Phreatobacter oligotrophus: one gene and its partner. The protein of the gene in region 1 interacts with the protein of each later gene in a pairwise test. Links are inferred from orthologs where the notes say so. Each region holds a gene or a part of one and is shown on either strand. Other genes may lie near its edges.

Evidence for each region.
Region 2: the proteins of nusG (region 1) and rho interact in binary tests that used the Escherichia coli proteins (3 or more experiments, as listed by UniProt). The link is inferred for Phreatobacter oligotrophus from one-to-one orthologs.

What each region holds. Positions count from the first base shown.
Region 1 is NZ_PZZL01000001.1:589,143-604,515, reverse strand. The notes cover bases 1-2,732. They hold nusG (transcription termination/antitermination protein NusG), read right to left. Parts: upstream 1,766-2,732; coding sequence 1,235-1,765; downstream 1-1,234. Other genes in these bases: tuf (elongation factor Tu), read right to left, coding at 2,321-2,732; secE (preprotein translocase subunit SecE), read right to left, coding at 1,778-1,975; rplK (50S ribosomal protein L11), read right to left, coding at 621-1,052; rplA (50S ribosomal protein L1), read right to left, coding at 1-617. Also shown: more of tuf, read right to left, coding at 2,733-3,511; C8P69_RS02990 (hypothetical protein), read right to left, coding at 3,580-4,224; C8P69_RS23735 (hypothetical protein), read right to left, coding at 4,455-4,607; C8P69_RS02985 (hypothetical protein), read right to left, coding at 4,604-4,933; C8P69_RS02980 (hypothetical protein), read right to left, coding at 4,933-5,481; C8P69_RS02975 (ubiquitination-like system serine protease family protein), read right to left, coding at 5,478-5,834; C8P69_RS02970 (glycoside hydrolase family 19 protein), read right to left, coding at 5,839-6,660; C8P69_RS23730 (hypothetical protein), read right to left, coding at 7,006-7,143; C8P69_RS02960 (hypothetical protein), read left to right, coding at 7,291-7,614; C8P69_RS02955 (Rha family transcriptional regulator), read left to right, coding at 7,611-8,375; C8P69_RS23725 (PLxRFG domain-containing protein), read right to left, coding at 8,424-15,373. UniProt on the Escherichia coli protein: Part of the processive rRNA transcription and antitermination complex (rrnTAC). The complex forms an RNA-chaperone ring around the RNA exit tunnel of RNA polymerase (RNAP).
Region 2 is NZ_PZZL01000003.1:414,010-429,611, reverse strand. Bases 2,590-5,550 are described here. They hold rho (transcription termination factor Rho), read left to right. Parts: upstream 2,590-3,416; coding sequence 3,417-4,685; downstream 4,686-5,550. Other genes in these bases: mnmE (tRNA uridine-5-carboxymethylaminomethyl(34) synthesis GTPase MnmE), read left to right, coding at 4,795-5,550; hemJ (protoporphyrinogen oxidase HemJ), read left to right, coding at 2,634-3,170; hemE (uroporphyrinogen decarboxylase), read left to right, coding at 2,590-2,637. In the rest of the region: C8P69_RS09165 (Maf family protein), read right to left, coding at 1-374; C8P69_RS09160 (pyruvate, water dikinase regulatory protein), read right to left, coding at 371-1,222; more of hemE, read left to right, coding at 1,606-2,589; more of mnmE, read left to right, coding at 5,551-6,102; tRNA uridine-5-carboxymethylaminomethyl(34) synthesis enzyme MnmG, read left to right, coding at 6,216-8,075; 16S rRNA (guanine(527)-N(7))-methyltransferase RsmG, read left to right, coding at 8,072-8,719; C8P69_RS09125 (ParA family protein), read left to right, coding at 8,730-9,548; C8P69_RS09120 (ParB/RepB/Spo0J family partition protein), read left to right, coding at 9,623-10,498; holA (DNA polymerase III subunit delta), read right to left, coding at 10,505-11,539; C8P69_RS09110 (LPS assembly lipoprotein LptE), read right to left, coding at 11,544-12,086; leuS (leucine--tRNA ligase), read right to left, coding at 12,073-14,694; C8P69_RS09100 (YggS family pyridoxal phosphate-dependent enzyme), read left to right, coding at 14,845-15,522; C8P69_RS09095 (ROK family protein), read right to left, coding at 15,526-15,602. UniProt on the Escherichia coli protein: Facilitates transcription termination by a mechanism that involves Rho binding to the nascent RNA, activation of Rho's RNA-dependent ATPase activity, and release of the mRNA from the DNA template.

The DNA of each region.
Region 1 (15,373 bases):
TAGGTGCCCTTGGCGCCGGTCGGCTTGGCCTTCACGACGGCGTCGGCGAAGGCCTTGATGTTCTCCACCAGCTTGCCCTGGTCGAAGGAGACCTTGCCCACGGCCGAGTGGATGATGCCGGCCTTCTCGACGCGGAACTCCACGGCACCGCCCTTGGAGGCGGCGACGGCGCCCTTCACGTCCATGGTGACCGTGCCGACCTTCGGGTTCGGCATCAGGCCGCGCGGGCCGAGCACCTTACCGAGGCGGCCGACGAGGCCCATCATGTCCGGGGTGGCGATGCAGCGATCGAAGTCGATCTTGCCGCCCTGGACGATCTCCAGCAGGTCCTCGGCGCCGACGATGTCGGCACCGGCCGCCTTGGCCTCATCGGCCTTGGCGCCGCGGGCGAAGACGGCGACGCGCAGCGTGCGGCCCGAGCCGTTCGGCAGGTTGCAGACGCCGCGGACCATCTGGTCGGCGTGGCGCGGATCGACGCCGAGATTCATCGCGATCTCGATGGTCTCGTCGAACTTGGCCGTGGCGCGCTCCTTGACGAGCTTCACAGCCTCGTCGAGGGCGTAGGTCTTGGTGATGTCGAGACCCTCGAGGGCCTTGCGAAAACGCTTACCGCTCATGGCTTACCCCACCACCTCGATGCCCATGGACCGGGCCGAACCCTCGATCATCGACGAGGCCGATTCGACCGAGTCGCAGTTCATGTCGACCATCTTCACCTTGGCGATCTCGGCGATCTGGGCGCGCGTGATCTTGCCGACGAAGCCGCCCTTGCCGGGGGTCGTCGAGCCCTTGTCGAGCTTGGCGGCCTTCTTCACCCAGTAGGTGACCGGCGGCTGCTTCATCTCGAAGGTGAAGGAGCGGTCCTGGTAGGCGGTGATGACGACCGGAATCGGCATCCCCTTCTCCATCTGCTGGGTCTTCGCGTTGAAGGCCTTGCAGAATTCCATGATGTTCAGGCCGCGCTGACCGAGAGCGGGGCCGATCGGCGGGGCGGGATTGGCAGAGCCGGCAGGCACCTGCAACTTGATATATCCGACGACTTTCTTCGCCATGACATCCTCCTGACGCGCCCCGCGAGGGAGCGGTCGGTTGGGTTTCGTGGTCGGGTCCAGGGCGGATGGCGAACCGCCGCCCCTCGCCTCCCACGGGTGAAGGAGAAACGGTTGCCCGCCTCTCCGCCGGCGGCCCGGAGGCCACCGGTCGCCACCGGCCCAAGGCCGGCGGCACGATCAGGTCAGAGCTTGTCGACCTGACCGAATTCCAGTTCCACCGGCGTCGGCCGGCCGAAGATCGAGACGGCGACCTTGACGCGGGCGCGGCCGTCGTCGACCTCCTCGATGAAGCCCTCGAACGAGGCGAAGGGACCGTCGTTGACGCGCACCTTCTCGCCCACCTCGAAGGTGATCGTGGTCTTGGGGCGGTCGACGCCCTCCTGGACCTGCTGGGCGATGCGCATCGCCTCGGCTTCCGGGATCGGCATCGGCTTCTTGTCGGCGCCGAGGAAGCCGGTGACCTTCGGGGTGTTCTTGATCAGGTGATAGGCCTGATCGGTCATGTCCATCTTCACCAGCACGTAGCCGGGGAAGAACTTGCGCTCGGTGTCCACCTTGCGGCCGCGGCGCACCTCGGTGACGCGCTCCTTCGGCACGAGGATGTCCTCGAACAGCTCGGACAGGCCGCGCTGGGCCGCGCCCTCACGGATGGCCTCGGCCACCTTGTTCTCGAAGTTCGAATAGGCGTGAACGACGTACCACTGCTTCGCCACGGCGGCCTCCCCTCAGCTGCCGAAGGACAGGAGCGTCTGCACGCCCCAACGGATGATGGAGTCGGCGATGAAGAAGAAGATCGCCGAAACGACCATGAAGATCACCACCATCAGCGACGAGATGCCGACCTCCTTGCGGGTCGGCCAGGTGACCTTGTTGGCCTCCTGGCGTACCTGCTGCATGAACTCGACGGGATTTGGCTTGGCCATGGCGTGAATCCGGGCAGGGCCGACCACCGCTCCCGTCCGAATCGGACGAAAGCCGGCGCGACGGCCCAGGAAATGGAAAGCGCGTCCCGCCGGAAGTCCGTCACCGGGCCGGCAGGGAGTGGGGTCTGCTACCCGATACGAGCCGGGCCGTCAAGGAAGCCGGCGTCGCAGCCGGGGCAAAAGCAAAGGCCCGGCGCGATGCACCGGGCCTTCTGGAATTGGCAGGGGCAGCAGGGTTCGAACCCGCGACCTGCGGTTTTGGAGACCGCCGCTCTACCGGCTGAGCTATACCCCTTCAGGCCGTGCCGCGACGATATAGACCGCCGCGGCTCGCCGTTCAATCACTCACTCGATGATGGAGGCGACGACGCCGGCGCCGACGGTACGACCGCCCTCGCGGATGGCGAAGCGCAGCTTCTCCTCCATGGCGATCGGCACGATCAGGCTCACCGTCATGGCGATGTTGTCGCCCGGCATCACCATCTCCGTGCCCTCCGGCAGCGTCACGATGCCGGTCACGTCGGTGGTGCGGAAGTAGAACTGCGGACGATAGTTGGTGAAGAACGGCGTGTGGCGACCGCCCTCCTCCTTCGTCAGGATGTAGGCCTCGGCCTTGAACTTCGTGTGCGGCTTCACCGAGCCCGGCTTGCACAGCACCTGGCCGCGCTCGACGTCCTCACGCTTCGTGCCGCGCAGCAGCGCGCCGATGTTGTCGCCAGCCTGGCCCTGGTCGAGCAGCTTGCGGAACATCTCGACGCCCGTGACCGTGGTCTTCTGGGTGTCGCGGATGCCGACGATCTCGATTTCCTCGCCGACCTTCACGATGCCGCGCTCGACACGGCCGGTCACCACGGTGCCGCGGCCCGAGATCGAGAACACGTCCTCGACCGGCATCAGGAAGGGCTGGTCGATCGGGCGCTCCGGCTGCGGGATGTAGCTGTCCACCGACTCCATCAGCTTCAGGATGGCGTCGCGGCCGATCTCCGGCTGGCGATCCTCGAGGGCGCACAGGGCCGAACCCTTGGTGATCGGGATGTCGTCGCCCGGGAACTCGTACTTCGACAGCAGCTCGCGAACCTCGAGCTCGACGAGCTCGAGAAGCTCGGCGTCGTCGACCATGTCGACCTTGTTCATGAACACGACCAGCGCCGGAACGCCGACCTGGCGGGCGAGCAGGATGTGCTCGCGGGTCTGCGGCATCGGGCCGTCAGCGGCCGACACGACCAGGATCGCGCCGTCCATCTGGGCAGCGCCGGTGATCATGTTCTTCACGTAGTCGGCGTGGCCGGGGCAGTCGACGTGGGCGTAGTGGCGGTTCTTCGTCTCGTACTCGACGTGGGCCGTCGAGATCGTGATGCCGCGCGCCTTCTCTTCCGGAGCCTTGTCGATCTGGTCATAGGCCGTGAAGGTCGCGCCGCCGGTCTCGGCCAGAACCTTCGTGATCGCCGCCGTCAGCGACGTCTTGCCATGGTCGACGTGACCAATCGTGCCGATGTTGCAATGCGGCTTCGTGCGTTCGAACTTTTCCTTGGCCATCGGTCGTGGTCCTTCGGCTGCCAAAATACGGGCGACCCCGCGGTGCGCGGTCGGTTACGGGTTTTCGATCAATTCTGCAAGAGCCAGTTACGATAGTTCGCCGCCATTTGAGCGGCGAGGCGCTCGACCGGGCCGCCGGCGATCGCCGGCACGAGGAACGTCCCCACCAGGCCGCCGCCGCCGTCGATGAGGATCCGCATCTCCGGATAGACGACGAGCGTCTGGCCGCTGACCGCGTCCCGGAGCGTGATGTTGGCCACCAGCTGGTGATGCTGGCTGACCAGGATGCGCATGGCCTCGTTGGGCAGGTGCAGCGAGGTGACCGTGACATCAAGCCGCGCGGGCCTCTGGCCGAGCAGCGCCCGCCCGACCTGCTTCTCCATCTCACCGCGCAGAATCTCGACGGTCCGGCGCTGGTAGAAGGCCTGCGCCTCGGGGGAGTTGATGAGGGTGAAATAGTCGGGACCACCGGCCGGCGGCGCGACGGCCGTGGCTTCAGGCGTGCCGGCGCGCGCCGGCATGACGGCGCCCCGCCCCTGCGCAAAGGCCATCTCGAAGGCGGTGTTGCGGCCCGACACGCCGGGCGGCAGCGTCACGGTGATATCGGCGATCCGGTATGTGTTCAGTTCGGCAACCGACATGGTGCGCGAGGGCGCGTTGCAGGCGGCGAGCAGCAGGGCCGCGCAGACGATCAAAAAGCGACGAGGCAACATCAGTGAAACTCCCTAGACCCCGGCGCCTATAGCAACCCTGAAGTACGGGAGACAATCACCTGCGCGCCATTCGTGTGGGCGCATCGACAGATCATTGTGGAGGAGTTGGAGCGGGTAGCGGGAATCGAACCCGCGTATTCAGCTTGGAAGGCTCCATTAAGCCCTTGATCTGCCTCACCGGTGTTAGAAAACTCGGCTGCACACCCGCGCAAGGTGTTGGCGTTGTTGGGCTACGCCTGCAGCGAAATCCGGCCGAGATCATCGATCACGATGCGCCGCGGCTCGCGCGGCACGATCAGCCGGCGGGGCTCCGCGGGGACCTGCAGGCGCCGGTTATCCGCCGCGACGATGATCCTGCGCTGCTCGTCGGCGGTGATGGTCACTGTCGCGGCCCCAGCGCAGGAGAGCTCGGCCGCGCACCTGCCTGCAGCAGGATGCCCATCTGCGTTTCGAGGCGGGTCAGCGCCTGGATGGTGTCGCGCTGGTATGCGGCGAAGTTGTTGGCGAACACCTCGTCGCGGGCTTCGAGCTTGTCGAGGCGGATCGCGTCGCGGCCCTGCGTCTGCTTGATCAGGGATTGCTCCGTGCGCAGCAGCGCCTGGTCGGACCGGATGTCGTAGTAGAGCGCGACCGCCCCGAGGAGCATCGGAACGATCGTCAGCAGGTTGCCGAGCGTGACTTTGAGCTCAAACCAGTCGGGCTTTTTCATCACCGAGGCCTTCCGAAGCGGAGGGCGGGCAGCACCTCCTTCATGGTGTGGCCGCCATGGAAGACAATCATCCAGACGGTGGTGACCGTGCCCCATGCGGTGAGCATGTCGCCGAAGCCGACAAGGGGCTTCACACCCCAATTGCCGCCGAACAGGCCCACGGGCAGGAGGAGCGCCCAACCGCCCCAAACGATCACCTGAATGATAACGCGGATGGCCTGCCAGGCGACGAAGCCCTGCGCGATCTCGGCCGCCTGGGCGTCGCTGGCGCGCTTGGCCTCGATCTCCCACACCGAGCGCATGACAGTGGCGATGCGTTCAGCCTCCGCCACCACCGGCGTCGCTGCCGGGTTGCTGACTGCATCATTCACTGCTTCCGGTGTCGGGTCGGTCCCCAGCTGCTCGGCGAGCGTCTCGATGGCCTTGCCGGCAAGCGAGCCGGCGACGGCACCGGCCGGACCGCCGATCGCGCCGGCGATCAGGCCGCCGAGGACCGGAGCGCCCTGTTTGGCGAGGTTCTTGGCGAGATCGTCAAGGATATTGCTCATGGCGCGTCTCCTCGCGGCGCATCGAAGTCGGGAAGGGGAACCGTCTGACCGGCAAGCGCGTGCGTGCAGTCGCCGAGGAACTGGATCTGGCCGTCGGCGATGAACGAGTGGCAGACGGTCTGCGGGATATCGAGGCGCTCGCCCGCCATGATGCGGTCAATCTCATCCTCGGTGAGGCGGCGGGTGAAGCGGGTCAGGATCGAGGGCTCGAAGGTCGGCCGGTCATAGTCGCCGTTGAAGCCCCAGCGAGGGCCAGGGCCCTCCCCGACCTGAATGCCGTGGATCTCGTCACAGCCCGGGCAGCGGAAGCAGATCCGCCCGCCCTCGCCTGTCCGGAGGATCCCGCGCTTCATGGCGTCACTCCCCGCTGCCGAGCGCGGCGTCGGCCGCGAATGCCTTGGCGTCACGGCTCTTCATCCAGGCGCGCACACCGAGGAAGCCCATGGCGGCGACGGTGATGACGATGACGGCGGCGAGGCCATAGTCGAAGCCGGCGGCCGGCTTCGGCGCGGCCGTGCCGGTCCCAAGACCGGTGCCGCCGGCGGCGGCCGTGCCGGTGATGGCCCGCTTCGACGCGGTCGTAGCCTTGGCCGATTCCTGCCGGATCTCGTGGATCGCCTGGGCGGCAGGCCGGCCCTGCAGCGCAGCCTTGGCGCGGATCAGCTTGGCCTTGCGGTCGGCGAGCCCATTGCGGCCGCCGTTGATCTTCTTGGTGGTGGCGACGATGTCGTCCCGGTCGGCCAGCGGGTTGAGGCGGCGGTCGTTCCAATAGTGGAGCGCGGTCTGCACGCTGATGTCGGGCTCGGCGGCGCGCGCGGGGTTGCCCTCAAGGTCGACTCTGATCCTGTTGCCGAAGATCCGGTAGTTGAACCGGCCAGTCAGCTGGAAGATGCCGCGCCCGCGATAGCGCGGACCATCGCCGGGGGTTTCGTTGCCTAGATCCTTTCGACCGTCGTAGCGCCGGAAATAGGCCGTGTCGCCATACTCCACGAGGGTCCGGAAGCCGTCTGTCTCATGCGCAGCATGGCAAAGGAAGTGCGCCGCCCGGTTCTCGGTCGTGACGTCGAAGGGTCTTTCGGGGAACCGCGCGGTGAGCGCCGGCGCCAGATGCTCGATGATCGCGGGGGATGCCGTGGGGGCGATGCGCTTCAGCATCGCGGGCGTGATGACGATCGACATAGGCGCGCTCCGTCGGGGGAGCGCGTCCTACGCTTCGTCAGCCGGTCATATCAGGATCGCTCATGTGACGCTACCGCGCGGCGCTGTCTCGGTGGCCATAAGTCGCCGGATCGAGGCGCGCCGCCTCCCTGTTCAGGGCCTTAATGGCCAGCACGGCTACCACCACGTTCCCTGCCCCGAAAGCCATAGCAGCGAGAGACAGTGTGCCGGCATCTGTGTCCAATAGATCGCCAAACCGCTGTCGCAAAGAAATGACGAACCCCCCAACGGCAAAAACCGAGTTGATCCAGACTACCCACCAGAGGGACATCGCCGTGCTTGCGATTCGATATGCGGCCTCTGCGTTCATTTCAGAAACCCCTTTTCCGCCAGATAGAAGCCGATGACCGCGCGAATTGAGTCAGACCGCGACAGCGGTGGTTCATAGGTCTGGGCGAACCGTTCCAGCGCCGGCAGCAAATCGTCTGGCAAGCGAACAGTCACGTGCGACATCTGGCCCGTGGCGGGCCTCCCGCGTTTTTTTTGTGTTACATTTATTGACATGGCGCATATTGTGTCACACAAATCGCCGGGCCGGACAAGGTGCTTGGAACCACCCTGCCGGCCCTAACCCTCGACACGGAGCAAGCCATGTCTCAGGCTGGAAGAGCCTATACACCCGGAACGTGCATCACGACATCGGCAATTAGCGCGATTGCCTCCCGCTTCGAACAGCGGCAACACTACGCCGCTGCTCGCGACGCCTGCCCCGTCGAGGACGACGAGAGCGTCATCGATGCCATATGCGGCCGCCTGTCGGCCATTGACCGCGACATCCTGTCTCTTCCGCCGCTGAATTTGGCCGATCTCGCTGCGCAGGCCGCCGTCGTCCTTGATGCCGACGGCGAGTTCATTACCGAAGACGTCCGCACGGTGTTGTCTCGCGTCCTCGCGCTGTCGAAGGTGCTGTCATGAGGGACGTCGCCACGGCCCCCTCCCCCTCGCCGGTCGTTAAGGTTCGCGATGGTCGCGTGTTCGCGACTAGCCGCGACGTCGCCGAGGTTTTCGGCAAAAACCACCGGCATGTGCTCGACGCCATCGACAATCTGCTGAAAACGGACCCCGAAATGGGTCCGCCGACTTTTCGGCAGACCCCCTATTTGGAGCCGCAGAACGGCCAGACTTACCGCTCTTTCGAGATGGACCGCGACGGGTTCACGCTTCTCGCGATGGGCTTCACCGGCGCCGACGCGCTCAAATGGAAGCGGCGCTATATCGCCGCCTTCAATGCCATGGAGGATCAGATCCGCCAGGAGCAGGCGACGCCGGTGAACCTGAACGATCCGGCACAGCTGCGGGCGCTCCTGCTGGCCTACTCCGAGAAGCACGAGGCTCTCGAAAAGCGGGTCTCCGAGCTCCTGCCCTCGGAGGAGGCGTTGGAGCGGATCGCACGGGCGGATGGCTCACTCTGCATCACGGACGCGGCCAAGGCGCTGCAGATGCGGCCGAAGGATCTCTTCGACTGGCTGCGGCAGAACGGCTGGATCTACAGGCGCCACGGCGCCGCGCACGATCTCGGCTTCCATTCGAAGACGAGCACCGGACTCCTCGAGCACAAGGTCACCACCGTCCTGCGAGCCGATGGCAGCGAGAAGGTGACCGAGCAGGTCAGAGTGACTGCCAAGGGCCTGACGAAGCTCGCGCAGCTGATCCGGCCACCGACGCGGCTGATCTAACCGACATGAGCAGCCCCGCCGAACCATCGGCGGGGCTTGTGTTCTTCGTCAGTTGACGCGCTGCCCCAGGCGGTCGCGGAGGGTCCGGTTCAAGGTCGCATTGGAGATTAAGACGCCATCCTCACGCCGGGCGGCATTCTCCATTCGGGCGCGCAGGGACTGCCGCATCGTGTCGCCGGTGATCTCGACGCCGCGGGCATAAGCGCGGTTGTTCCACTGCTTGATGCGCTCAACCACGGCCGCCCGCGTCTCGGCATCGCCGACGCGGTAGGCCGTGGCGAACTGGTTGAGGAGGTCGCGCCGCTCCCTCATCACGTTCTGGTTGGCCTCGCGGATCCGCTTGTTGCGCTCGAACGATTCCGCGATGTGCGCCGGCGTGAAACCGCTCGCCTGGGCGATGAGGTCCCACCCGGAGATCTTGTCCTTCGACACCACCTCGTCGCCCCGCTGGTTCATCACGCCTTCGTTGGCGTAGCGGTAGGCCTTCATGACATCACGGATCGCCTTTGGCGCGATCACCTCGACGCCACGGGCCGTCTTGCCTTCCGCGATCATGTAGCCGCCGCGGATGGTGTTGGCGATGGTCGAGAAGAAGACACCGCTGGCGCTGAACATCAGCTCCTTCCACCAGTCGGCGCCTTCCTTGTTGCCGTTGGGCTCTCGCAGGAAGAAGTCGGGCATGCCGATGCGGCTGGTGAGATCCAGCCCGGTGAGCTGGCCAGGCGCGCCCTTGAGGATGATGCCGCCGAGGGTCGGGCCGAAGAGATCGATGATCGATCGCTCGACCTGGTGCTTGAACTCGAACGGGTCGTCGTCCTTGCCGAAGAACATGCCGGCGATGGCCATGGCGACGTTGTAGCCGGCTATGCCGGTGACGCCCCCGAGGAGCCCCATCATGCCGAGGATTCCGCCGAGCTGGTAGCGCGCCTCCTTGCGAGCCTGCGGCGTGTCGCCCTTGAACGACTGGTGCAGGTCGCGGAAGAGCCGATACCACATATTGATCTGGAAATTCTGGAAGGTGCCGACCACCTTGGCGACGTCACCCTGCAGGATCCGCGGCCGGTTCGAGTTGGAATAGTCGAAGTTGACCTTCCACGTCAGGTCGTGCGCGGTGTCGACTGCCGCGTGGTGCGACTGGCCGGCCTCGCGGGCGAGCCGGTAGGCGGTGAGCGCCGTCACCTCGCGGTTCCAGATCTCGGCCCGGTGGAAGCCCCAGCCGATGATGGACATGACGCGGTGCCGGAGCGGCGAGTATTCAACGCCGGTGTCGCCAAGGCCGGCGAGGTCATAGGTCTGCGAGCGCTCGATCAGGCCGGATTCATAGAAGGCGCGCACGGCCGCCTGCTCGTCGCGGGACAGCGAGGCGCTGTTCTGGATGGAGCCGGAGCCGGTGACGGTGTCCTTGACGGCCTTGGTCATGGCCGCCGCAGCCTTCGCCGCCCCGCCGAACCGGGCCCCGAGAATGGGCACGCCGAGCATGACCGGCTGCGTCATGTTGACGATGGCGGCCGCCGGCGTCGCCGCGAGATACCACGCGAACATGGCGGAGGTGATCGCCTGGGCGACCTTGCCGCCGGTCGGGTTCATCACCCACTTGTGGCGCTTGCGCAGCTCGTTCACCAGCGTCGTCGCCCTGGTGGGATCGTCTGCCCGGCGCGCCTCGTCGGAGGCACCGTTCAGGGCCTCGGTGAGGTCGCCGGCATATTTCAGGCGCGCCATCTGGTGGGCGGCGTGGAACATATGCGAGGCGAAGCCCTTGAGCGCGTCCTGCTGGAAGCCCGACGTGCCCTTGCGGTGAATGTAGCGCTTGCGGATCGAGAGATCCGGCATCGACTGCAGGTAGCGCTGCCAGATCGCATCCATGACGCCCGGCTCGACGCCGGCCTCGCCGAGGAGAATGTCGATCTCGCCGAGGAGACGCGGATCCATGGGGGCGTTGATGTCGCCCTTCTCGTCCACGACGCCCTCATCCTTCAAGGCGCCGGGGAAATCCTGCTGGATCTTCGGCCAGTTGTCGCGCACCCACCGGCGGCGGTCGGCCTCGCGCTCGAACCGGGAGAAGGAGACGACGTCGCCCTCGCCGTTGCGGATCGTCACGAAGTAGCGGCCGAAGCGGGTCAGCGGGAAATAGGGCGACGGAACGCGGTTGCTCTCGAACTGCTGGCGCAGCTTCGTCATGCGGGCCTTGTGCGCCCACTGGCCACGGAGAAGGTCATTCTCGCGCTGCGCTTCCAGGCGCTCGATGCGCTCGCGCTTTTCCGGCTCGGTCAGGGACCGGTCGGCGCGGATCCGCTCGAGGTTGGCGCGATAGGCCTGCTCGACCTTGCGCTGCGCTGCCAGCTGCGACTTGTCGATGTTGGCCAGGATGATGTCATCGAGCTCCTTCTGCTGCTCGACAAAGGCATCCCGCACCTCGCGATAGATCTGCTGCGCCTTTGGCGGCAAGGCCGCCCACCGCTTGCCGAGATCGATCTGCACCGAGTCGGCCGGATCCGGCGCCATCGCGGCGGGATCGAACTTGGCCAGCGTGGTGTCGTGCATGAGGGCCGACAGCTCTTCCGCACCGCGGCGATTGGCGGAGGCGAATTTCCGCCAGTCCTCGGCGAGGTGAACCATCAGCTCGTGGCGCTTGCCGCGATAGGTGTCCATCTGCCGCTTGAACTGCAGATAGGCATCCACCGACGTCATGCCCGGCCGCTTCAGCTCGGAGAAGTAGTTGAGCGGCACCGTGGCGAGGAGCGCCGGCTGAATGTCCGTCGCAGCGCCGCGCACCGCATCGGCCACGGCCTTCTTGTCGAGCATGGCGCCGGCGGACGCCGCGACGTCGCGCACCGAGTCTTTGATCGGGTTTTGATCGGCCACCACCGGCGCGGTCTGGATCCCGCGCGCCTGGTCGCGGATGGCGGCCGCGGCGAGCGCACGCAGCTGGGCCGGCGTCACCGCGCCGATCTGGCGGCCGAAGGTGGCCAGCGCCCATGCCTTCACCCGGCCGACGACGTCATCGATCCAGCCGCGCAAGGCACGGGGCGCCTGCTCATAGGCCTCGATCGCATAGGCGCCGAATTCCTCGGCCGTGAGCGGACCGGTGACGCCGGCCCGGCCGACGCGGCGGCGCGCCTCGGCGAAGAACTCGCCGGCCTTGCCGGGCGAGCGCTCGAACTGCCGATGCAGCCGGTCCAGCCGCTCCATGAGGCCAGTCCAGGCGGCGTCGCCGATGAGGGGGCGGACGCCGGAATGGAAAGCCTCGTGAAGGATGACCGGCATGACATCGGCCTCGGAGATCTCCGGGGCGACGATGCTGATTCGACCATCGGGCGTCGTGAACGCCTGAACGCCGGGAGCCGCACCATCGTAGGCCTGCGAGACGATGGAGACGCGGCGGCTGGCCTGCAGGAGCCGCACCATCGGCCCCAGCGGATGCCGGTCGATGGCGGCCTGCACGGTGCTGGTCGCCTTCGTCTCGGCCTCGGTCGCGGTCTTGGCGGGAACCTCGCCCCACACCATCAGGTTGAGAGTTGGGGCGGCATCAGCTACGCTGTCCCTGTCAGCGGCGCCTTCCGTGCTGCCACCGGCGGTTCCGTCGGGGGTCGACCGGGTACCACTCCCCGGGTCGCTGGCACGACGGGGGGGTTGCCGTTCCAAGGTAGGTACCGGGCCCTCACGGGTTGCTAGGCCTCCGGCGTTGATTGCCGGCCCCCCCGTTCGCTCATTGTCGAAGGTCAGATCGTACTGCCAGTGGCCGTCGGCCTGCTGATGCACCGACACTGCCAGTCGACGCACCTCCCCCATCAGCATCACGGGCGCGGCGACGATGCGGCGCTCGATCACGCGGGGCACATTCCCCGGCTCGGTGAACACCACGTCACCCTGCCGCAGGATCTCGGGGATCGCGGGCACAGCGCGCAAGAGAAGGTCCCCGCGGCCGTTGGCGCTTTTGTTCCGGCCCCGCCCCCCGAACTGCACCTCGGTGCCGTCCTTCATCAGCACCGTCGTGCCCATGAGGTTGGCCTTGTACCAAGCCAGGGCGGCGGTGCGCAGCGCCGGCAGGTCTTCACCACCCCGGAACTCGACACCGAGCTCGGCGCCGGTGATCGTCGCCACCGGATCCATGTCCTTGACCGAGTCCTTCGGCGCGTCCTCCGGCTTGGCGGCCGGCGGCTTCGGCTTCGGCCGGAGCGCAGCCATGATCTCGGTATGCTTCTGGCGCGTCTCCTCGAACTCGGCGGCCTGGGGGAACGGGCCGATCTGCGCCTGCAGCTTCGGTAGCTCGGCGCGCAGCGCGGCGAGCCGCGCCTTCATCTGATCCGGCTCCTTCACCAGCCAGCGGGCGGTGTTGGTGATCTTGAGCCCCAGCCCGTTCGGGTCGGCCTCCTTGACGTCGCCGACCGAGATCTCGTGCGTCATTGCACCCGCCATATTGAGGCGGAACGAGGTGGTGTGTGCCCACTGCAGGGTCAGCTTGAACGGGCCGTAGCTGCCGACGGGTGACCGTTCTGCTCCCGATTCCAGCATCTCCTTCGCCGCGTTGAGGATGGCGAGGCCCATTTCGGAGGGCTTCTCCATCTTGGCGCCGCGGATCGTCGCGGTGAACTCGCCGGCGAGCGTTTCGGCCGCCGCGGCGGCGTCCTTCTCCATGTCCGGCATCATCGTCTCGATGCGGTTCGTCTCTCGCATCGAGGCGCCGATCGCACCCTTGACGCGGTGCTGACCGCGCTCGTGCTCCACCATCGCCGCGTCGAGTTTGCGCAGGCGCTGGCGCAGGGTCATTTCCTCGAGGATGAGGGGATTGCCGCTGGCGGCGGCTTTCATCTCCGCAGCGTTGGAGGCTTCGCCGCCGATGTCCTCGACGGTGCGCTCCTTCACGTTGCCCTTGCGCAGCTGCTCGATGAAGCGGGCCTTCGCCTCGATCGTCTGCCACTGGCGGGCATCGAGGGTGTTCTTGGTCGCATAGCGCAGGATCTCGATCTCGAACCCGTCGGGATCCTGCTCATAGAGCTCGTTGCCCTGGCGGATGCCGCGACCATCGCGCTGTTCGAGATCCGACGGCCGCCACGGCGCATCGAGGTGGTGCAGCGCCACGAGGCGGTTCTGCACATTGGTGCCGGCGCCCATCTTCGGCGTCGAGCCGAACAGGAAGCGGATGCGGCCGGAGCGCACCTTGCCGAACAGCTCCTGCTTCTGCAGGTCGGTGTTGGCGGAATGGATGAATGCGATCTCCTCGGGCGGGATGCCGCGGTCGATCAGCTTCTGACGGAGATCGTCATAGACCGAGAACTTGCCGTCGAGAGCCGACAGCTCGTCGGGCGACAGGTTGTCGAGGGCTTCCTGGGCGGCATCATCGCCCTGCTCGGCCTTGGCGATGAGCGCGCGGATCCGCTCGGCCTCCTTGCTCTTGGCGGCCTGCGGCGTCGAGAGATCGATGAACACCAGCTGCGTGCCGCGGTCGCGGGCCCATGCCTTGTAGATCCGCACCATCTCGTCGGCGGCGCGGTGCACCTTGGAATTGGCGACGTCGCCGTAGCCCTGCCCGATCAGGCGCATGTCGAGAGCCGCCTTGCGGGCGTCCGACATGATCTTGAGCATGTTGTCGGCGCCCTTCTCCGCCTTCTTCGGCAGGTTCTCCGCGCGCCAGATCAGCGAGCCCTTGGGGAACTGCAGGTTGCCGTTGGCATCCTCCGTGCCGATGCCGATGAACTCGGCCTGGTCGGGCGAGCGTTCGACAGCGATGTTGGTGGGCTTGCCGCCCTTCACCTTCGGCAGGGGGAAGCGCTTGCCCTGGGCGGCGAGCATCGCCTTGATGTCGTCGTTGACGATGACGTCGGCGAAGGACCGGTAGAACTGCATGAGCTCCGGCACGTTGGTGAACCGGGCGAAGCGCGAATTCTGCTTGTATTGGCCGGTCGGCGAGAGCTCCCAATCGGTCACCACCTCGCCGAAGACGCGGGCCCACGCGTCGAAATGCGCGAGGCCCATCTGTTCCAGCTTCCGGCCGGCGAGATAGCGCTGCACCGTGAACATTTCCGCCATCGAGTTGGACAGCGGCGTGCCAGTGAGGAAAATCAGGTTGCGGCCGCCGGTCTTGTCGAGGAGGTGCCGGATCTTGATCGCGAGATTCGAAGCCTTCTGCGAGCCGGTCGGGTTGCCGAGGCCGGCCACGCGCTGCATCGAGGTGGCGAACCCGAGGTTCTTGAACTCGTGCGCCTCGTCCACCATCAGGGCGTCGATGCCGAGATCGTCCCACACCAGCCCGGCGTCCTTGCCGCCACCCTCCATCAGCTTCTGCAGCCGGGTCTGCAAGGCGTCGCGCTGCTTCGACAGCTGGGAGACGTTGCGGCTCTTCTCGCCGGTGGCCGCCCTCACCTCCTGCATCGAGGCCATGATCTGCGTGACCTGATCCTGCAGGTAGGCCGCCTCATATTCGGCCGAGACGCCGATCTTCTTGAAGGAGGAATGCGCGACGATCACGGCATCCCAATCCGAGGTGAGGATCCGCGCGAACAGACGCTGACGGTTCTCCTTGTCGAAGTCCTTTTCGGTCGGCGCCAGGACGCGCGCACCCGGGTAGAGCTTGATGAAATCCGCTGCCCACTGGCCGACAAGGTGATTGGGGACCACCACCATCGGCTTCTTGGCGCGGCCGGTGCGGCGCAGCTCCATGACCGAGGCGATGCCGGCGAAGGTCTTGCCGGCGCCGACGGTGTGATCGAAGAGCGCGGATCCGGTCTGCGTGGCGCGCCACACCGCGTTCAGCTGGTGCGGGCGGAAGGAGATGATGTCGTCACTGACCTTGCCGGGCAGCTTGAGGTGGGAGCCGTCGAACCGGGGCTCGACGTCCGTGTTGAACGTGTCGTTGTAGATCCGCGCGAGCTCGTCGCGGCGGGCGTCGTCCTCCCACACCCAGCGGCGCCACTCGGCCTTGACCTTCTCCACCTTCTCATTGGCCGCTTCGGTTGCCGCCTGGTCGACAACCATCGTGCCGTCGGCGTTCTTGTAGGAGA
Region 2 (15,602 bases), on another replicon or contig:
ACCGTGGCGAACAGGGTCTCGCCGTCCCTCACCAGCGCGACGCCGGAATGGAGATGATGGGTCTCACCGCGCAGCGTGGCGAGATTGGCGCGCGCTTCTGCGACATCAGCGGGCTTGGAGAAGCGCCTGGGCCCAAGCGCCAGGGTCTGGTCGGCGCCGATCACCACGGCGCCCGGATGGGTCCGGCTCACGGCCCGCGCCTTTTCCTCCGCCAGGAGGCGTGCGACCACGTCGGGCCCATGGCCCTCCCGGCTCCAGGCTTCGTCAAAGGCGCGCTCATCGATATCGGCGGGGGCAAGGGCAACGGTGATGCCGGCCGCCTGCAGCATGGCGGCCCGTGCAGCAGATTTCGAGGCGAGGACGAGGGCGCTCACGCCTGCGCCTCCTCGGCGATCTTGCGCCGATGATCCTTGAGCAGGGAGATGATGCCGGCGGCCGTCTCCTCGATGGAACGGCGGGTCACGTCGATGATCGGCCAGTTGTTGCTGCCGAAGAGGCGCCGGGACTGGGCGATTTCCTCGGCCACGGCAGCGCGGTCGACATAGCTCGAGCGGTCCTCGGTGGCGTTCAACGACAGGATGCGGTTCTCGCGGATCTGCACGATGCGCTCGGGGCTGGCATAGAGGCCGACGACGAGCGGCTTCTTCAGCGCCCAGATGACATCGGGGAGCGGAATGCCTGGAACGAGCGGGATATTGGCGGCCTTGATGCCGCGATTGGCGAGATAGATGGAGGTCGGCGTCTTGGAGGTGCGGGAGACGCCCACCAGCAGCACATCGGCCTCTTCCCAATTCTCGGGCAGCTGGCCGTCATCGTGCATCATCGTATAGTTCAGCGCGTCGATCCGCTGGAAATATTCGGCATTCAGCACGTGCTGCGCGCCGACCCGCGGCGTCGAGGCGGCACCGAGATAGTTCTGGAACAGCGCGAGGATGGGTTCCAGAACGGAGAGGCAGGGGCAGCCCAGCTCCTTGCAGGTGTTTTTCAGGCGCTCGGTGAGCTCCTGGTCGACCAGGGTGTAGAGGACGATGCCGGGGCTGTTCTCGATCTCGGTGAGGACCCGGTCCAGCTGCTTCTGGGAACGAACCAGCGGGTAGACGTGTTCAATGGCCGAGACGGAGGAATATTGCACCGCCGCCGCGCGGCCGACGGTCATCAGCGTCTCGCCCGTGGCGTCCGACACGAGATGAAGGTGGAAATAGCTCTCGCGACGATGCGGCATGGCGATGGGGATACGGGCCTGGGACAGGCCGCCTGGAGCCTGTGGACGAACAGGGACAAGGGCACGGAAGCAGGCGAGCCGCAAGAGGTCCATGCCCACTGGCCGGAATCTCATCCCCAGCCATGAGGCAGGGGACAGCTGGCGGTGCGAGTCCGGGACAAGCGCGGATGGGCGAGAGGCCGCTGAGGTGACGGTGCCTGAATCCGGTCGGACTCGCAAGGGCTTGGATCGGGCGACCCCTCCCCGAAGGGAAGCCTTGCCAGAGCCCGCGCGGCGTGGACAACTTGTGGAGAAGCTTGTGTTCACCTAATCCAGCTTCAAGGAATCAAAGAAGACTCTCTTTCATTCAAGATTGAAGGAGAGAGGGGGACGCGGGAGCCGACGTGCACAAACCTCTCCTTGACGTGCTCAAGGGCGGCCATGCCGCCTCTCCGCCCATCTGGATGATGCGCCAGGCCGGGCGCTACCTTCCCGAATATCGCGCCACCCGCGAGCAGGCAGGATCCTTCCTGAACCTGTGCTTCAATCCGGAACTGGCGGCCGAGGTGACCCTCCAGCCGCTGCGGCGGTTCGGCTTCGACGGGGCCATCCTGTTCTCAGACATTCTCGTCCTGCCCCATGCGCTCGGGCAGACCGTGGCCTTCGAGGCGGGCGAGGGCCCGCGTCTTGATCCGCTGGTCGATGCGTCAGGGCTGTCGCGATTGGCGGCAAGCCTCGATGAAGCCATCGTCGGCAAGGTCTACGAGGCCGTCGCCCGCATCCATGAGCAGTTGCCCGCCGGGACGACCTTCATCGGCTTCTGCGGCGCGCCCTGGACGGTTGCGACCTACATGGTGGCCGGCAAGGGCGGCGATGACCAGGTGGCGGCCCGTCTCTTCGCCTATCGTGATCCGCAGGGCTTTGCGCGGCTCATCGACATCATCGTCGAGGCCTCGATCACCTATCTTCTCGGGCAGATCCGGGCCGGCGTCGATGCGGTCCAGATCTTCGACACCTGGGCTGGCGTGCTGCCGGCGGATGAGTTCCGCCGCTGGTGTGTCGAGCCCATCGGCCGGATCGTGGCCGGCGTGAAGGCAGCGGCACCGGGCATCCCCGTCATCGTCTTCCCGAAAGGCGCGGGGTTGCGGCTCAAGGCGGTCGTCGAGGGGACGGGAGCCGATGCGGTCGGCCTCGACTGGACGGCCGATGCCGGCTTTGTCGCTCAATCGATCCAGCCCAACGTGGCTGTACAGGGCAATGTCGATCCCATCGCCCTGCTCGCCGGTGGCGAGGCCCTGGACCGGGCGGTGGATGCGACGCTCGAGGCTTTCGGTCGCGGCCGGCTGATCTTCAATCTCGGACACGGCATCTTGCCGCCCACGCCCATCGCCCATGTCGAGCGCATGGTGGCGCGGGTGCGCAACTGGAAGGCATGACCATGGCAAATCCGTCTCCGACCCCGCGGGAGCGGGCGATCCGCGCCGTCGTGGCCCTCGCCATCACGGTCCTCGGCGTGGTCGGCCTTGGTCTTGTCGCGCCCGTGGCCGCTGCCGGCTGGATCAAGGCGCTGCATGTCGTCGCCATCATCTCCTGGATGGCGGCGATGCTCTATCTGCCGCGGCTTTTCATCTATCACGTGGCCGCGACGCCGGGATCGGAGACGTCCGAGACGTTCAAGGTCATGGAACGCCGGCTGCTTGAGTACATCATGAACCCAGCGATGATGGTCAGCTGGGTGGCCGGGCTGTGGCTTGCCTGGGTGAGCTTCGGCATGAAGGGCGGCTGGCTGCACGCCAAGCTCGCCTTCGTCTTCGCCCTGTCCGGGGTCCACGGCTATTTCGCCGGCGCCGTCCGCCGCTTTGCCGAGGATCGCAATACCAAATCGCAGCGCTTCTGGCGGGTGATGAACGAGGTGCCGACGGTCATCATGATCGTCGTCGTCGTGCTGGTGATCATCAAGCCGTTCTGAGCCAGGCGCCACCACCCTGGAACCGCCGCCGCTCTTGCTTTTGCGGCGGCGAGAGCTTATCCGATAGGTCCCTCCTTCCGCAGACAAGTCCTTCGCCGCGGCTCGCCTGACGTTCCGCGCCCTCAGGACCCAGGAGGCGGCTCCCCGCCGCACGATCTCCTCTGCGATCCGCCATCTCTCCCTTCCGGGCCCGGCTCGCGTTCCTCGTTCCGTGCCTCCGGCCGTCTCCCTTTCCTCGTGGTTCCGATGCAGCAGCAGATCAAGCTCCAGGACATCAAGGCCAAGTCGCCGACCGAACTCCTCGCCTTCGCGGAGGAGCAGCAGGTCGAGAATGCCTCCACCCTGCGCAAGCAAGAGCTGATGTTCGCCTGCCTCAAGCAGCTGGCGGCGCAGGAAATCGACATTATCGGCGAGGGCGTCGTCGAGGTGCTGCAGGACGGCTTCGGCTATCTGCGCTCGCCGGACGCGAACTACCTCGCCGGCCCCGACGACATCTATGTCTCGCCCTCCCAGATCCGCCGCTTCGGTCTTCGCACCGGCGATACGGTCGAGGGCCAGATCCGCTCCCCGAAGGAGGGCGAGCGCTACTTCGCCCTGGTGAAGGTCAACAAGATCAACTTCGAGGACCCGGAAAAGGCCCGCCACAAGGTCAATTTCGACAATCTGACGCCGCTCTATCCGAACCAGCGGCTGAAGATGGAGGCGGAGGATCCGACCAAGAAGGACTTCTCGGCCCGCGTCATGGACGTGGTCGTCCCGCTCGGCAAGGGCCAGCGCGCGCTCATCGTCGCCCCGCCGCGGACGGGTAAGACGGTGCTGCTGCAGAACATCGCGCAGTCCATCACCCGCAACCATCCTGAGTGCTACCTCATCGTTCTGCTCATCGACGAGCGGCCGGAAGAGGTCACCGACATGCAGCGCTCGGTGAATGGCGAGGTCATTTCCTCGACCTTCGACGAGCCGGCCACCCGCCACGTCCAGGTGGCCGAGATGGTCATCGAGAAGGCCAAGCGCCTGGTCGAGCATGGCCGCGACGTCGTGATCCTGCTCGACTCGATCACCCGCCTCGGCCGCGCCTACAACACCGTCGTGCCGTCCTCCGGCAAGGTTCTGACCGGCGGTGTCGACGCCAATGCCCTGCAGCGGCCGAAGCGCTTCTTCGGCGCCGCCCGCAACATCGAGGAGGGTGGCTCGCTGACCATCATCGCCACCGCGCTGATCGATACGGGCAGCCGCATGGACGAGGTGATCTTCGAGGAGTTCAAGGGCACGGGTAACTCGGAAATCATCCTCGACCGCAAGGTGGCGGACAAGCGGACCTTCCCGGCCATCGACATCACCCGCTCCGGCACCCGCAAGGAAGAGCTGCTGGTGCCGCAGGACATCCTCAAGAAGATGTATGTGCTGCGCCGCATCCTCAATCCGATGGGCACGGTCGACGCCATCGAGTTCCTGCTCGACAAGCTGCGGCAGACCAAGCAGAACAGCGACTTCTTCGACTCCATGAACACCTGAGGCGGATGGGCATCGGGCTCCATCCGATTCACCTACGGAACGAATCGGGTGCGTCTCGTCCGATTCGGAGCCGGAACGGCAGCGCGGCATCCCGCGCCGGGCAGGCTGCATGACGGCCCTCACCATTGCCGCAGTGGCGACACCGCCGGGGATCTCTGGCGTTGCCGTGATCCGGATCTCGGGGCCAGAGGCGGCCGAGGTCCTGAGGCGCCTCATGGGCAGGCTGCCTCCGCCGCGCGCCGCGACGCTCTCCACCCTCCGCGATCCCGCCAACGGCTCACCGCTCGATCAGGGGCTGGTCCTCTGGTTCCCTGCACCGGCCAGTTTCACCGGCGAGGACTGCGCCGAGTTCCAGATCCATGGGGGCCGCGCCGTGGTGGCCGCCGTGCTTGGGGCGGTCGTCGCTCTGGAGGGCGTGAGGCTGGCGGAGCCAGGTGAGTTCACCCGGCGCGCCTTCGAGAACGGCAAGCTGGACCTGGCGGCCATCGAGGGACTGGGTGACCTTCTCCATGCGGAAACCGAGGCTCAACGGCGTCAGGCCTATGCTCTCTATCAGGGGCGCCTGACCGACGAGACGGATCGCCTAGCCCAGGAACTGCTGCCCGTCCTGGCCCTGGTCGAAGCCACCATCGATTTTCCTGACGAAGGCGATGTCACCGATGCCGCCCTTCTGCAGGCCCGGTCGCAGGCGCTGGCCGTGCGGGACCGGATCGACGGCCTTCTCGCCGATTCCGGACGCGCCGAGCGCATGCGTGATGGCGTGGTGGTGGCGATTGCGGGCCCTCCCAATGCCGGAAAGTCGACCCTGCTCAACGCCATGGCCCGCCGCGACGTGGCCATCGTCTCGCCGATCGCCGGCACGACCCGCGACGCGCTGGAGGTCCAGCTGGATCTCGGGGGCCTGCCGGTCGTTCTGGTGGATACGGCAGGCATCCGCGAGACGCAGGACCCGGTCGAGGCCGAGGGGGTTCGCCGGGCGCGACGGCGGGTCAGCGAAGCGGATCTGGTGCTTTGGCTCGCCCCGACGATCGAGTCGGCCGCGGAACGACCCGAGGGCTCCTGGCTGGTCCAGTCGCAAGCTGATCGGGTCGCGGAGCATCTCAGCGAGGCGCGGCATCGCATCTCGGCCGCCACCGGCTCGGGCCTCCCCGCCTTGCTGGCCGATGTGCAGGCCTTTGCCTCATCGCTTCTCGGCGGGGAGCCGGCCGTGGTCGTTCATGAGCGCCATCGGCGGATCATGGCGGAGGCGCTGGCGTCCATGGAGGCGGCCCTCGGCCATACCGACTGGTCGGTCTCTGCCGAACTGGTGGCCGAGGACCTCCGGGCCGCGCTCGCCGCGCTGGGCCGCAGCCGCGGTCGCGTGGGGACGGAAGCCATGCTGGACCAGCTCTTCTCGGCCTTCTGCATCGGCAAGTAGGGCCGGTCGGACTTTTGAGCCCTCCCGGTGTTTCACGTGAAACAGTCGATTCGGACTCGTAACGCTTCACGGCCCTGATTGTCGCGACGGTCCCGACAGGCTATGAGCGCGGCATGACGACCTATGATGTCATTGTGATCGGGGGAGGCCATGCGGGCTGCGAGGCGGCGGCTGCCGCGGCGCGGCTTGGCGCGCGGACGGCCCTGGTCACCCACCGCTTTGAGACGATCGGCGCCATGTCCTGCAACCCTGCCATTGGCGGGCTCGGCAAGGGCCATCTAGTCAGGGAGGTCGATGCTCTGGATGGGCTCATGGGGCGCGTCGCCGATGCGGCGGGCATCCAGTTTCGCCTGCTCAACCGCCGCAAGGGTCCGGCCGTGCGCGGTCCTCGCACCCAGGCCGATCGCAAGCTCTATGCGGCGGCGATGCAGAGGGCCCTGCGGGAGCAGGTGGGCCTTGACATCGTCATTGGCGAGGCTGCAAGCCTGGGCGTCCAGGATGGTCGTTTGACCTCGGTTGCGCTCGCCGATGGCCGCGTGCTGATGACCGGCGCGGCCGTGCTGACCACGGGCACCTTCCTGCGAGGGGTCATCCATCTCGGCGAGCGGCAATGGTCCGCCGGGCGGATCGATGATCCCGCCAGTATCAGTTTGTCCGAAAGCTTGCTTTCGCACGGTTTCGCGCTGGGACGCCTCAAGACCGGCACGCCGGCGCGGCTCGACGGCACGACGATCGACTGGGCTTCGGTGGAGCGGCAGGAGGCCGATTCGGATCCGGAACCGTTCTCGACCCTGACCGATCGGATCACCAACCCGCAGATCACCTGCGGTATCACCCGCACCACCGACCAGACCCATGCGATCGTGCGAGACAATCTCGCGCGCTCGGCCATGTATGGCGGGCGGATTGAGGGCGTCGGACCGCGCTACTGCCCCTCTATCGAGGACAAGATCGTCCGCTTCGGTGACCGCGATGGCCACCAGATCTTCCTGGAGCCGGAAGGGCTGGACGACGATACGGTTTATCCCAATGGCCTCTCGACCTCCCTGCCCGAGGACGTGCAGGAGGCTTTCCTGCGGTCCATCCCCGGCCTGGAGCGGGTGGTGATCCGTCGCCATGGCTATGCGATCGAGTATGACCATGTGGACCCGCGCGAGCTGTTGCCGAGCCTCGAGACGCGGCGGGTCCAGGGCCTGTTCCTGGCCGGTCAGATCAACGGCACCACCGGCTATGAAGAGGCGGCGGGGCAGGGGCTTCTGGCGGGGCTGAATGCCGCCTGCCGCGCCGGTGGTGGCGACGCCATCACGATCGGCCGGCACGAAGGTTATATCGGCGTCATGGTCGATGACCTCACGAGCCGGGGTGTGACCGAGCCCTATCGGATGTTCACCTCCCGCGCCGAGTTCCGGCTGACGCTGCGGGCCGACAATGCCGACCAGCGCCTGACGCCCCTGGGATTGGCGATCGGCTGTATCGGCACCGAGCGATCGATTCGCTTCCGTGACAAGCGACAGGCGCTGGCCGCCCTCCGCGAGCGTTTGGAATCCCTCACCCTGACGCCCAATGCGGCCAAGGCCCATGGCATCGCGCTGAACCAGGATGGCATCCGGCGATCGGCCTTCACGCTCCTGGCGCGGCCTGACGTCGCCTGGGAGGACCTGTGCCGCGCCTGGCCGGAGCTCGCATCCGTGCCTCCGGCTGTCGCCGAGCAGGTGATGACCGATGCCTATTACGCGGTTTACCTCGACCGGCAGGCGGCCGAAATCGAGGGTCACCGGCGCGACGAGGATCTGGCCATCCCGGCTGATCTCGCATTCGATTCGGTTCCGGGACTATCCAACGAGATCCGGGTCAAGCTGGAGCGGCAGCGCCCGGCAACCCTCGGCCAGGCCTCGCGTATGGACGGCATGACGCCTGCCGCGTTGACGCTGATCGCCGTCTGGGCGCGGCGTGCCGCTAGGCCCGCGGCATGACCAGCCCTACCAATGCCGAAGAGGCGGCCGCCCTTGCAGGCCTGCCTGTTTCACGTGAAACAGCCGAGCGCCTGACGCTCTATGTCGACCTGGTGCGACGCTGGAACCCATCGAAGAACCTCGTCGCGGCCTCGACACTCGATGCTGTCTGGAGCCGTCATATCGCCGACAGCCTGCAGATCCTGCGTTGTGTGCCCGACGCCAAGGTCTGGGTCGACCTCGGTTCGGGCGGCGGCCTGCCCGCCCTCGTGGTGGCGGCCATGCTGGCTGAGCGCCCGGGCGCGATGGTTCATTGTGTCGAGAGCAAGCTCGGCAAGGCGGCCTTCCTGCAGGAGGCCGGCCGCCAGATGCGGGTGCCGGTGAAGGTCTGGCCCAAGCGGATCGAGGATGTGGTGGGCCGGGAGATCGTCTCGGCGGACGTTGTCAGCGCGCGCGCCCTGGCGCCACTCGCCGATCTCCTGTCGCTGGCCAATCCCTTGTTGAAAACTGGTGCGGTCGGAGTCTTTCCCAAGGGCCAAGATGTAGGGGTCGAATTGACCCAGGCCGCTAAATATTGGAGATTCAGTCATCGCTCGGTGCCGAGCGTGACCGATCCCCGAGGCACGATCCTTGTGGTGACGGACGTCCAAGCGGCACCGGCCTGACCCTCATCCGATGGACGTGGCCATGTCGCTTCTGCCCCCGAAATCCACCGGACCGCGCGTCCTGGCCCTGGCCAACCAGAAGGGCGGTGTCGGCAAGACCACCACCGCGATCAACCTGGGGACGGCCCTGGCCGCCATCGGCGAGCGCGTCCTCATTCTCGACCTCGACCCCCAGGGCAATGCCTCGACCGGTCTCGGCATCGATCGGCGCTCGCGGCAGAAGTCGACCTATGGCGTGCTGGTCGGCGATTATTCCCTTTCCGAAACGATCCAGGAGACCTCTGTCCCCCGGCTGTGCATTGCGCCGTCGACGATGGACCTCTCCGGCGTCGAGCTGGAGATCGCCGGTGAGCGGGACCGCGCCCATCGCCTGCGCCGGGCCGTTCAGAGCCTCGGCTCCGACTTCAGCTATGTGCTGATCGATTGCCCGCCTTCGCTCAACCTGCTGACCATCAATGCCATGTCGGCGGCGGATGCGATCCTGGTTCCGCTCCAGTGCGAGTTCTTCGCGCTGGAGGGCCTTTCGCAGCTCATCAAGACCGTCGAGCAGGTCAAGGCGACGCTGAACCCGTCCCTGACGATCCATGGCATCGTGCTCACCATGTATGATGCACGGAACAATCTCTCGGCCCAGGTGGTCGATGATGTCCGCCAGTTCATGGGCGACAAGGTCTACCAGACCATCATCCCGCGGAATGTGCGGGTGTCGGAGGCGCCGAGCTACGGCAAGCCGGTGCTGCTCTATGACCTCAAATGCGTCGGCAGCCAGGCCTATCTGCGCTTGGCTTCCGAGATCATCCAGCGCGAGCGCGTGCTGCGGGCGGCCTGACGATGGATTCGATTCGCCCGCGTTCTGATTTGCCCGCCGACGTCGTCACGCTGGCGTCCCGAAGGAGACAAGACATGGTGGAGGATGCCAACCGGTCGCGGCTGGGCCGCGGGCTCGCGGCGCTGATCGGCGATGTCGGCGAGGAAACCGCCGCCGTCGAGCGCGTGCGGTCGACCCGGAAGGTCCCGATCGCCTTCATCCGCGCCAATCCGCGCAATCCCCGCCGTGTCTTCCGCGACGAGGATCTGCAGGAACTGGCCGATTCCATCCGCGAGCGCGGCATCATCCAGCCCATCGTGGTGCGGGCCGTTGCCGGCGCCGTCGATGCCTATGAGATCGTCGCCGGTGAGCGCCGTTGGCGCGCGGCGCAGCGCGCCGAGCTGCACGAGGTGCCGATCCACCTGGTCGAGGTCGGGGATCGCGAGGCGCTCGAGCTCGCCATCATCGAGAACGTCCAGCGCGCCGACCTCAATCCGCTGGAAGAGGCGATGGGCTATAACGAGCTCATCGAGCAGTTCGGCTACAGCCAGACCGATCTTGCCAAGATCATCGGCAAGAGCCGCAGCCATGTGGCCAACACGCTGCGCCTGATGAAGCTGCCCGACAATGTCCAGGGCATGCTGCGCGACGGCAAGCTCACGGCTGGCCATGCCCGCGCGCTCCTCTCGGTCGAGGATCCGGCGAAGCTCGCCTCGCAGATCATCGACGAGGGCCTCAATGTCCGTCAGGTCGAGGCGCTGACCCAGGAGCAGTCCGAGCGCGCCGGCAAGCCGGTCAAGCAGCGCGAGCGGCTGGAGAAGGATGCCGACACGCGGGCGCTGGAGAAGACCCTGTCGGACGCGCTCGGCATGACCGTGACCATCGATCATCGTGGCGCGGGCGGCGAGCTGCGCATCCGCTATCGCTCGCTGGAGCAGCTCGAGGACGTCTGCCGCCGGCTGCAGGGCTGAGGCGGCTCAGCCCCGGGCGCCCTGGCGGGCGTTCGAGGCGATGCTGATGAGCAGGCGGCCGACCAGCGTCGGGGCAATCGTGGCCTTGGCGCGGGTCTCGTAGCCGGCTTCCGCGAGGCGCTGGATGATGCGGGCGAGCTTCACGCTCGTCCACAGGCCGAGCTGCCGCTCCACCGCAGGCTTGCGACGGAAGAAGATCGGCGGCTCGAACCGTTCCACGGCGACGCGGACCGGCGTGCCGCTTTCGACGATCAGCCTCACCTTGTGCATGGCGAGCGCGTGGCGGCTTGCCGCCGCAACGATCTGCGGAATGGCGATGCCCGCGGCCTCGGCGCGCAGCAGCAGCCGATCCACCTCGTCCGGCGCCCCGCCAAACGCGGCGTCGATGATCTCGTCGACCCCCATGGCGAGGCTTTCGCCGGCTACGGCGATGATGTCGGCGGCGCGGATCGTGCCGGTGCCGTGGGCATAGAGGCAGATCTTGCGGATTTCGGCGCGCGAGGCGGCGCGATCACCGCCCAAATACTGGACGAGAAGGGCGAGGGCCTGGGGCTCGAACTGCAGTTCGGCTTGTTTCGCCTCCTCCATGGCAAGACGCTTCAGATCCGCCTCGCCATCGGCGTAGCAGGCGATGACCGCTGCGCTGCCGGACCGTTCGGCCTCGGATCGCAAGGCGACGCTCTTCTTGAGATCGCCAGCCTCGATCAGGATGGTGGCGCCCTCCGGCGGGCTTGCCAGCAAGGGCGTGACGGCCGCCGCGATGGGCTTGTCGCCGGCTTTCACCCAGATGAGCCGGCGCCCGCCGAACATCGGCACCGTGCCGGCCTCGTCGGCGAGGCGGGCGGGGTCGGAGGCGAGCACGTCGCCGTCGATACGGGTGACGGAGAAGGGGTCGTCGAGGTCCGGGGCGATGCGCGTGGCGATGGCGCGGGCGCGCTCCGACACGAGACCCATGTCAGGGCCATAGACGAGGATGACCGGCCGGCGCGGATCCGGTTCGGCGACGAAACGCTCGATTTCCGCGCCCTTGAGGACGGTCACAGGCTCACCTCGGGCGGGTGGCGTACCAGCCGGCAACCTGGGTGACGATGTTCTCGGCAAGGGCCTTGGTGGCCCGCTCCTGGGCCTCGATCACGGCACGATCGGAGGCGAGGCGCTGGGCCGTGCGGTCGAAGGAGGCGCTGGCGAAGGCCGAGCCGCGGTGGATCGGCTGCGGATCGCCGATGGGCGTGACCGTGTAGTCACCGATGATGGTGACGGACTGGGCGGAGGGACGGCCGGCGGCGGTGTTGAGCGCGATCGGCACGGTGTCAACCCGCAGGGTCACGCGCAGCACATGCGTCGGGTTGGCGGCGCGACCGCCACCACCCTGGGTCAGGTAGATGAGCTCGTTGCGCAGGACGACGCCGTTGCGGCCGGGAATCTCGGGAATCTCGAGGTCGCGCAGGCCCGCCTGGGCATTGCGGCCGCCGGACACGACGGTCGGATCGCCATAAAGCGGGGTCAGGCAGCCGGCGAGGCCAGCCGCGGCGCCGCAGAGCGTGGCGACGCGGAGGAGGCGCAGCAGGGAGGTCTCAGCCCACGACATTCACGATCCTCTGCGGAACCACGATGATCTTCTTCACGGGCCGGCCTTCCAGCGCCTTCTGGACGGCGTCGAGGGCGAGGGCGGCAGTCTCGATATCCTTTTGGGCCGCCTCACGCGGGATCGTCAAGTCCGCCCGCTTCTTGCCGTTCACCTGGACGGGGAGGGTGATCGTGTCCTCCACCAGGATGGCGGTATCCACGACCGGCCAGGCCTCCTCGGCGACCAGGCCGGAATGGCCGAGCCCGGTCCAGCACTCCTCGGCGAGATGCGGCATCATCGGGGCCACGACGCGCACCAGGATGCTGCCGGCCTCGGCCAGGGCCGCGGCCATGTCCGGCTCGGCGGTCTTGCCGCGCAGCCCGTCCAGTGCCCGGGCGAGGGCGTTGGCGAGGGTGTAGATGTGCGCCACGCAGCGGTTGAAGGCGAGGCGCTCGACGTCCTGCTCGATGGCGGCAAGCGCCTGGTGGGCGGCGCGGCGGATGGCGGTCGCCTCCTCGCCGAAGGTCGCCGGGGCGGCGGCCGCGGCCTTGTGGGAGGCGATGTCGCCGACGATGCGCCAGAGGCGCTGGACGAAGCGGCTGGCGCCCTCGACGCCGGCCTCGGTCCAGATCACGTCGCGCTCGGGCGGCGAGTCCGACAGCATGAACCAGCGGGCGGTGTCGGCGCCGTAGGTGTCGATGATGTCGTCGGGGTCGACGACATTCTTCTTCGACTTCGACATCTTCTCGATAGAGCCGATCTCGACCGGCGCATTCGAGCCCTTGAGCACGGCCCGGCGCTGGTCGCCCTCACCGGTGATGGTCACCTCGGCCGGGGTCACATAGGCGCCGTCCGGGCCGCGATAGGTCTCGTGGACCACCATGCCCTGCGTGAACAGGCCGCGGAACGGCTCGTCGAGGCCGGCATGGCCGGTGGCCTTCATGGCGCGGGTGAAAAAGCGCGAATAGAGCAGGTGCAGGATCGCGTGCTCGATGCCGCCGATATACTGGTCGACGGGCAGCCAGGCATTGACCACCGCCGGATCGGTCGGCGCGTCGGTGCGCCAGGGATCGGTGAAGCGGGCGAAGTACCAGGACGAATCGACGAAGGTGTCCATCGTGTCCGTCTCGCGCCGGGCCGGCTTGCCGCAGGACGGGCAGGCGACGTGCTTCCAGGTCGGATGGCGGTCGAGCGGATTGCCGGGCTTGGAGAAGTCGGCATCGTCCGGCAGGCGCACGGGGAGCTGGTCGTCCGGCACCGGCACCGCGCCGCAGGCGTCGCAGTGAATGACCGGGATCGGGCAGCCCCAGTAGCGCTGGCGGGAGATCAGCCAGTCGCGCAGGCGGAAATTGACCTTGCGGGTGGCGACGGGCGCGTTGCCCAGCGTCGTCTTCTCGAGGCGCGTGGCGACCTCGGCAAAGGCGGCGTCGGTGGTGAGCCCGTCGAGGAAGCGCGAATTGATCATCACGCCATCGCCGTCATAGGCGGTGTCGGTGACGGCGAAATCGTCGCCCGCATCGGCCGGCTTCACGACGGTCTTGAAGGGCAGGCCGTACTTGTTGGCGAACTCGATGTCGCGCTGGTCGCCCGAGGGGCAGCCGAAGATGGCGCCGGTGCCGTAGTCCATCAGGATGAAGTTGGCGACATAGACCGGCACCTCCCACGACGGATCGAAGGGGTGGACGGCCTTGATGCCGGTGTCAAAGCCGAGCTTCTCCGCCGTCTCCAGCGTCGCCACCGAGGTGCCCATGCGGCGGCATTCCTCGGAGAAGGCGGCGAGCTCCGGATTGGTCTCGGCGGCGGCCCGCGCCAGCGGATGATCGGGGGCGATCGCCATGAACGCGGCGCCGAACAGCGTGTCCGGCCGCGTCGTGTAGATCTCGAGCTCGGAATGGCCGGCGGGCGCGGTGCCGGCCTTGAGGGCCCAGCGGACCATCAGGCCCTCGGACCGGCCGATCCAGTTCTTCTGCATCAGCCGGACCTTGTCCGGCCAGCGGTCGAGGCCGTCGAGCGCGGTCAGCAGCTCGTCGGAGAAGTTGGTGATCTTCAGGAACCACTGGGTCAGGTCGCGCTGCTCGACGAGCGCGCCCGAGCGCCAGCCGCGGCCGTCGATGACCTGCTCGTTGGCGAGAACCGTCTGGTCGACTGGGTCCCAGTTCACCTTGGCCGAGCGGCGCTCGACCAGGCCCGCCCGCATGAAGTCGGTGAACAGCTTCTGCTGGTGGGCATAGTAGGAGGGGTCGCAGGTCGCCAGCTCGCGCGACCAGTCGAGCGACAGGCCCATGCTCTTCAGCTGCGCCTTCATTGTGGCGATATTGGCGTAGGTCCATTCCTTCGGGTGGACCTTGGAGGCCATGGCGGCGTTCTCGGCCGGCAGGCCGAAGGCGTCCCAGCCCATGGGATGCAGCACGTTGAAGCCGCGGGCGCGCTTGTAGCGGGCCACCACGTCGCCCATCGTGTAGTTGCGCACGTGGCCCATATGGATGCGCCCCGACGGATAGGGGAACATCTCGAGGACGTAGTATTTCGGCCGCGGATCGTCGTTCCTCGTCTCGAAGATCTTCTTCTCGTCCCACACCGCGCGCCACTTGGGCTCGGCGGTGCGCGGGTTGTAGCGTTCGGTCGACATGATGGGCGGCACGTCCGGAAATCAGGGCAAAAGCGAGCGCGGACAACACACGAAAGGGGTCAGCGGGTCAAGGATTTGGCTGCGATGCTGGCTCCTGTGTAGCAGCCGTGCTAGCGGGAGCCGCCCGCCTGCCAGTCCGTGAGAGATGCCATGTCCGACGCCGTCAGCCGCCTTGCCGAGGTCCGCGCCGCCATTGCCGCCGCGACCGTGGAGGCGAAACGCCCGGCCGATGCGGTGACGCTGGTGGCGGTCTCTAAGACCTTCCCGATCGAGGCGATCGAGCCGGTCCTGGCCGCCGGACAGCGCGTCTTCGGCGAGAACTATGTGCAGGACGCCAAGGGCAAGTGGCCGGAGCTGCGCCAGCGTTATCCCAATGCCGAGGTCCACATGATCGGGCCGCTGCAGTCGAACAAGGCGAAGGAGGCCGTCGCGCTGTTCGACGTGATCGAGACGCTCGATCGCCCCTCGCTGGCGAAGGAACTGGCCAAGGAGGTCGCCAAGGCCAAGGCGGCCGGGGCCCGCATCCCGCGCTTCCTCGTCCAGGTGAACACCGGGGCCGAGCCGCAGAAGGGCGGCGTGCTCCCCGAGGAGGCCGATGCCTTCATCCGCGCCTGCCGTGAGGAGCATGGCCTCACCGTCGAGGGGCTGATGTGCATTCCGCCCGCCGACGAGCCGCCGGCGCCGCATTTCGCCCTGCTGACGACCATGGCGCGCCGCAACGGCCTGTCCGTCATCTCCATGGGCATGAGCGCCGATTATCCGATCGCCATCGCCATGGGCGCGACCCATGTCCGCGTCGGCAGCGCCATTTTCGGTGCGCGCGGCTGAGCCTTACGAGCGATTGGCATAGGTGGCGTTGCCGAGGCCCGTGCCGATGGTGACGACGCCCCACTCCTTCACATCCTGCA